Regions from separate parts of the Exiguobacterium sp. s78 genome, predicted to be linked through region 2. Evidence: predicted binding sites of a transcription regulator. Region 2 holds the regulator's gene; the other holds the start of a gene.

What was found. Region 2 encodes LexA, which represses DNA repair genes until DNA is damaged. Its sites were predicted from a motif close to CGAACATATGTTCG; they were not measured.
Region 1: the regulator LexA is predicted to act here: its motif matches at 2,097-2,110, upstream of KNQ18_RS13000 (Y-family DNA polymerase).

The regions. Positions count from the first base shown of each region.
Region 1 is NZ_JACSNB010000002.1:310,015-313,400, forward strand. It holds gene KNQ18_RS12990 (ZIP family metal transporter) at 1-387, opposite strand, end outside; gene KNQ18_RS12995 (YolD-like family protein) at 439-768, opposite strand; gene KNQ18_RS13000 (Y-family DNA polymerase) at 752-2,074, opposite strand; gene KNQ18_RS13005 (pentapeptide repeat-containing protein) at 2,250-2,888, shown strand; gene KNQ18_RS13010 (MBL fold metallo-hydrolase) at 2,956-3,386, opposite strand, start outside.
Region 2 is NZ_JACSNB010000001.1:1,762,894-1,766,279, reverse strand. It holds gene KNQ18_RS09210 (MIP/aquaporin family protein) at 1-640, opposite strand, end outside; gene KNQ18_RS09205 (metal-binding protein) at 827-1,297, opposite strand; gene lexA (transcriptional repressor LexA) at 1,329-1,943, opposite strand; gene yneA (cell division suppressor protein YneA) at 2,155-2,442, shown strand; gene KNQ18_RS09190 (YneB family resolvase-like protein) at 2,488-3,141, shown strand; gene KNQ18_RS09185 (DUF896 domain-containing protein) at 3,255-3,386, shown strand, end outside.

The sequences.
Region 1 (3,386 bases), on a different contig from region 2:
CGTGATCGCAAGAAATAGTAACGTCGTTTTCTTGAGTCCTGTCGAAGGACCTTCCGCTGTCTCGAGTGGTGCAGATAAGTGCAAATGCGGCGTAACGAAGTCGAGGAGACGGACGAAAAATCCACCAGCGAGAAAACCGATGGCGGCAGGAATCCAGGCGATTCCTCCATCCTGCTCCGTGAACTCGATCGCAGGAGCAAGCAGCGACCAAAACGACGCGGCAATCATGACGCCGGCAGCAAAACCGAGCATCATGTTCATGACGCGTTTTTCAATCGTCGTAAAGACGAAGACGAGTGCCGCACCAAGTGCGGTTAACCCCCACGTCATCATTCCGGCAAGCAATGCTTGCACGACGACGGGGAGGGAAGTAAACCAATCCAACATGACTATTCCTTCTTTCCGGGGACGATTTAAAGCATCCATCTGTATGAGAGCTTACCCGTTTTCGATCCGGACGATTCGTGTGAAGGGAATTTCAATGACTTCACGTCCGCGCAGAAAGAGAACGGAACGTTCGGGTTCTAGTCGTTCCACGAAACCGACGACCGTCACGTAGCTACTTTCCTTATAATACGTGATTTCAAGTTCGTTTCCTTCTATTAAAGCTTCTTGAAGCAGAAAGTGCCATGATTCTTGCAACTGTTCATCAATTTCAGGCAAGTCGAGCTGATGCATCTGGACATAATATTCCCGCAACAGTTGCAAATGTTCCGGCATGAGAAAAGGAATCCATTTTAAATTTCCTCGATCACGATACGCTGTCATGAAGATCACCTCCCGGATGACCGCCGACGAAACGAAGACGACGTTTGGCGACACTCGTATCAAGAAACGAGACAGCGAGGCGAATCGTTCCTTTTCCGTAGCGGAGGTTGACGACATCCATTGCTTTTAATAACCGTCGTCGTTTCCAGAGCCGCGCATTATCCTCGAACAAAGACAACTGTAAGGTGCCTTGATCGGCAGTCAAATGCCCCACTGCGACGGATAAAAAACGAACAGGTTCTCCGTCGAGCCAATTCGGTTCGAACAATTGTAAGACGTGACGCAGAATGATTCGTTCATCGGATGTCGGATAAGGCAACCGTACTTGACGGGAGAAACCACTTCGGACGACGTTTCGAGAATAACGGACACCGATGTGAACGGTCCAGCCGACTTGATTCGAAAAGCGACAACGTGCGGCAACATCCTGTACCAGTTCATTGAGCACATTCCGGATGCGTTCGAACTGATAATAGTCCTGCATTAAGGTCACACCGTGTCCGATCGTCCGTTGAGGGGCTTTCTCGAACAGATGACGCGGGGGAAGCAGTGTCGGTGACGCGTCGAGTCCCCAAGCGTGATGCCACAGTTCGGCACCGATGACACCGAAGCGTTCGTGTAACTCTTCAACGGGGCGCATGGCAAGATCACCGATCGTTTCAATCCCCATCATCTGCAGATGTTGTTCCATGCGATGTCCAACTCCCCACATCTTTCGAATCGGAAAATCATGAAGACGTCGTGCGACATCAGCATATCCACATCGCGCGATGCCTTCTTTTTTCCCGATTAAATCAAGCGTCAGTTTCGCGATGACGTTATTTGGACCAATCCCGATCCGGACGTGGATGCCGGTCTGTTTCAGGATTGCTTCTTTAATTTTGAGGGCAGCTTGCAGGTCGGAACCAAATAGGCGATCGGTTCCGGTCATGTCAATGAAACTTTCGTCAATCGAATAGACGCGGATGGCTTCAGGTGGGGCGAATTGGTGCAGGACATCCAGGACACGAATCGACGTCTTCATATAAGCGAGCATACGTGGTTCGACAAGTCGAATCGTACGACGAACAGCGTATGGCAATTGCTCGATTTCATATAATCGACCGGCTGTCTTGATTCCAAGTGCTTTTAAGGCAGGGGTGGCAGCGAGAATGACGGACCCGCTTCGTTTTAAATCGGAGACGACCGCCAGGCGTGTCGTCAAGGGGGGGAGATTGCGATACTGGCATTCACAGCTGGCGTAGAAGGACACACTGTCGACGCAAAAAATCCGTTTATCTTGTGGTAAAACGACGGAAGGAAACATCTGAATCACTCCTTTACATAAAAGAACGTATGTTCTTATTTTGATTTTCCTTGACTATAGCATGGTCTCAAAGTGTCTCAAAATAAAAACTGTTGAAAAAGGGGAATTCGAACGATTTCTCCTCATATAAAAGGAGTTTGGTACACTAAGGGAGAGAAAAAAGGGGGAACCTTTATTGAAAGAGACTGTTATCCGTTTACCAGAATTACCGAAGACGCTTCAGTCAGAGACCTTCGATCAAGTCGAAATCGATGATCCGTATCTGAAAGGAGCGCGTTATGAGAAAGAGTCGATACCGAGTGAACTGACAGAACGCATCGATGCCTATCAAGTGTGTTTTCAAAATGTCTCGTTCGCGAATCTTACCTTTGACCGTGGTTCGTTCGAAGATATTCGTTTTGAGCAATGCGACTTAACCGGATGTCACTTCCAAGAAACTCGTTTTCACCGTGTGTCCTTCGTCGGATGCCGGATGACGGGTGTTCAGTTCGAAGATTGTACGCTGGACCATTTAACGATTCAGGAAGGGCTTGCGGATTACGTACAGTTCATTCGCTGTACGGTCCGTCATCAACACTGGAGCGAAACGACGATGAAAGAAGCACAGTTCTTCGAAGTGAAGCCGACCCATTGGAAACTCGAAGCGGTCCGGCTTACCGATAGTCAATGGATTGAAACACCGTTAAAAGGTCTTGACCTCCGGCAGACGGAACTCTCTGGTATTACGATCGATCCGCGATTTTTACCAGGTGCTGTCATTACGGAAGAGCAAGCAGTTGCCTTTGCTCGTTTGTTAGGTCTCGTCATCCCATAACAAAAAGAAGTCCTTGTTTCGATGGATATTCGAAACAAGGGCTTCTTTTTAATGAAAGTTACTGTTCTTAAAATGACATCGTTTCGCCATCCTCTGGAATCAGGAAATGGGCAGAGAGATGGAAAGCAGTTAAAAAGTCAGCAATCATATCACGTCGCAAGAGACAGTGGTTGACGGACTCGAGGTGCGAGACGATGATCGTCGCTTCCGCCGCCGCTTCGTGTACCGCAAGGAGATCACGCTGTGACATCGTGATCGGCTCTCCCGTCAAGAACTGGGCGGCGCCACTGTTGACGACGATGATATCGGGCGTATGTTGTTCGATCGCATGCGCGACCTCGTCACACCAGATCGTATCACCTGCGATATAAAGTGTCGGTTCGTCCGGATGGGTGAGGACGAGCCCAGACACACGTCCCATCCGTTCGCCGATTTCACCGACACCATGCTGTCCACCTGTTCGATGGACCTGGATATCACCGATCGTTACACCGGAAT
Region 2 (3,386 bases):
GAATCCATGAATAGCCCCAGTCAGATGAACCTTTATTCGGAATTGGTAGGATAGCGTGCGCAATACGCGGTCCAAGGTCACGAGCCGGGTTGATGGCATACCCTGTTGTACCACCGAGCGATAGACCGATGACGACGACGAGTAAACCGACGATGAGTGGTTTTAAGCCGTCTCCGAACGTCGTTAAACCGAGTGCCAAGATACCGAAGACGAGAACGAATGTCCCGATGATCTCAGAAATCAAGTTCGACGGCGTATGACGAATCGCTGGACCTGTTGCGAACACACCGAGTTTTGCAGCTTGATCATCAGTCGCTTCAAAATGTTTCATGTAATGAAGCCAAACGAGAATGGCGCCGATGAAAGCTCCGACAAGTTGTCCGGCAATGTAGATCGGAACGTCTGCCCACGGTAGGTCAGAGTTCAAAGCAAGTGCGATCGTCAATGCGGGGTTCAAGTGTGCTCCACTTTCAGCAGCTACGAATGCTCCTGTCATGACGGCAAGACCCCAAGCGAACGTGATGACGATCCATCCGCTGTTTTCCGATTTCGTCTTTTTCAAGACGACACCGGCGACGACTCCATCCCCGAGCAGGATGAGGATCATCGTACCGATCATTTCCAATACAAAGTTATTCATGCAAAAACCCTCCCTTTGGATTAAAGCAGATAATGGCCTTTCTACTTTAAATTACTCCGATTTGAGAACGTTTTCAATACATATAATTGAAATATAGGAATGGAAATTTTTTATTTTGATGTTTAAAGATACGTAAAAGTGGATAAGAAAACACCTCTTACTGCCTGCAAGCAAGCAAAAGAGGTGTTACCGACGACGTTTTTTTCTTTTTTTAGGTCGAAACCAACTGCTGGAATAATCTAGTAGGATATGAATCGTGCTGGCTACGATGATGCCAATAACAAAAGCTGGCAGGGAAGCGAACCACGAATCAATCGTAGCAGAATCAAGAACCTGAAAATATAGACTTAAAAATAGTAGCGGAATCAGAATCGCAGCACTATAAAGAAGCCGAATGATGTCTCCGATGATCAGTCCATGCGACCAGATCGATCGGTGAGGCATGATCTTGACATACGGCATCCACAAGACTCGAAATGGTCCAAAGCGATAATAAGGTTCTGACTTTAAATCGAGGTCGGGTGACAACCAAAGGGTACCGACAGCGATACCGATGGCGGTTGGTAACCAATCGGTTTGTTGCGTTGCGACCGAATACGCAACGTAACCCGTCAGTGCGACGGTATTGACGGTATCATGTACATTTCCTGAAGGCATGAAAAAAGACCAGTCGTAACTGGTCCCTCCGTCAATGAATCGTCCGATACACGCCGATTACCTTACCAAGAATGGAGACATTATCGAAATACATCGGATCCATCGAGTCATTTTCTGGTTGTAAACGTACCTGTTGATCTTCTAAGAAGAACCGTTTCACCGTCGCTTCGCTATCTTCGGTCATAGCTACGACGATTTCTCCGTTTTCTGCTGTGTTTTGTTGGCGCACGATGACACGATCGCCGTCAAGAATACCTGCATTAATCATCGATTCACCATCGATCGTCAACATGAAGACCGTTTCGTTTCCTACATAATGTGCAGGGAGCGGGAACTGTTCTTCGATATTTTCAATCGCTGTAATCGGAAGACCCGCTGTGACTTTCCCGATGACGGGAACATGGACGATGGCTTCCGTGATTTCTTCAGGCTTATCAAGCAATATCTCAATCGCACGTGGTTTCGTCGGGTCACGGCGAATCATTCCCCGTTTCTCGAGTCGATCCAAATGACCGTGTACCGTCGAGCTAGACGCGAGTCCGACTGCTTCTCCGATTTCACGAACTGATGGTGGATACCCCTTCAGTTTCACTTCAGAGACGATGTAGTCGAGAATCTCTTGTTGGCGCTTAGACATTTTCCGCATACGAATTGCCACCTCTTTCTGGATTGAAGTTTGAAATGTAAGAATATATGTTTCTAGATTCACTATAACATAGAACAAATGAGCGTACAAACAATTGTTCGACATTTTGTGTTGACCGAACACGGGTTCTGTGTTTATTATGAGTTATGCGAACAATTGTTCCGCGAACATTTATTCTAACTCATTCATTTCATATTTGGAGGGATTCATGATGATTCATACGATTCGTACTCATGCTTTTTCAATTCTCTTCTATGCCTTAAGTATTGCCTTCGTGATCTTTTTACTCACACCGCGCCCGGATGAAAAAGTGGCGCAACTAATGACTGCTTCCGTTACTGTCGATGAGAACGCCACAGTCGAACAAATTGCTGAAGTCTACAATGACGGTTCGATGTCAGATGAAGAATACGTCAACTGGTTGATTAAAAATAATGATGTCGAGACAAAACACGTCATCTCAAAAAGCAAAATCGTTGTACCAATCGCACAACAATGACAAAATGGAAAAGTTGTGAAAGAACGAACAGGGATGTGAGGTACGATGAAGGTCGTGATTTATTGTCGGGTGTCGACCGAAAAAGAAGCACAAGATAGTTCGATCGAACGCCAACGGATGGAGCTTTCGAAGGTCGCGTCTCAAAAGGGTTTTGATGTCGTGGATGTCGTCTCTGAAAAAGAGAGTGGATATGACGTCGATCGGGAAGGGATGCTGACGGTTCTTGACCATGTGACACGTGATGCGGTAGATGCGGTACTCGTGACGGATGACACACGGATTGGTCGAGGGAATGCGAAAATCGCTATTTTGCACACGTTTAAGAAGCACGGTGTTCGGTTGATGACACTTGATTCTGATGGAGAATACCAGCTTGCTGATGCAGAAGCGATGGTCCTTGAGATCGTCTCACTGGTGGAAGAATATCAACGGAAACTGCATAATGCAAAAATCGCGCGCGGCATGCGGCGAGCTGTCGAACAAGGCTTTCGTCCGGAACGAAATCTGAATCGCCAAGGAGAGAACGCTGGGCGTAGTCGAAAGGACGTACCGATCGAAGAAATCGTACGCCTCCGTGAACTCGGACTGACGTTTTCAGATATCGCCATTACGCTTCGCGGGATGGGACATGATATTTCAAAGGCAACGGTCAATCGTCGATATCTTGAATACCGCGAACTGACACCTAGCCCGGAATGAAAAGCAAGTTACCCGTCGACTGACGCGGTTAACTTGCTTTTTTTTATAGCCTATTTTAAAGTAAGGATACAATTGAATAACTCAAGTTTGAGTCGTACAGAAAGAGGGATTCCATGTTATCACAAGAGCAATTAGATCGAATCAATGCATTAGCGAATAAATCAAAAGTCGAGCCGTTATCAGAAGCCGAAACCGCAGAGCAAAAAGAGTTACGTGCAGCGTATCTCGCAGCATTCCGTGGATCG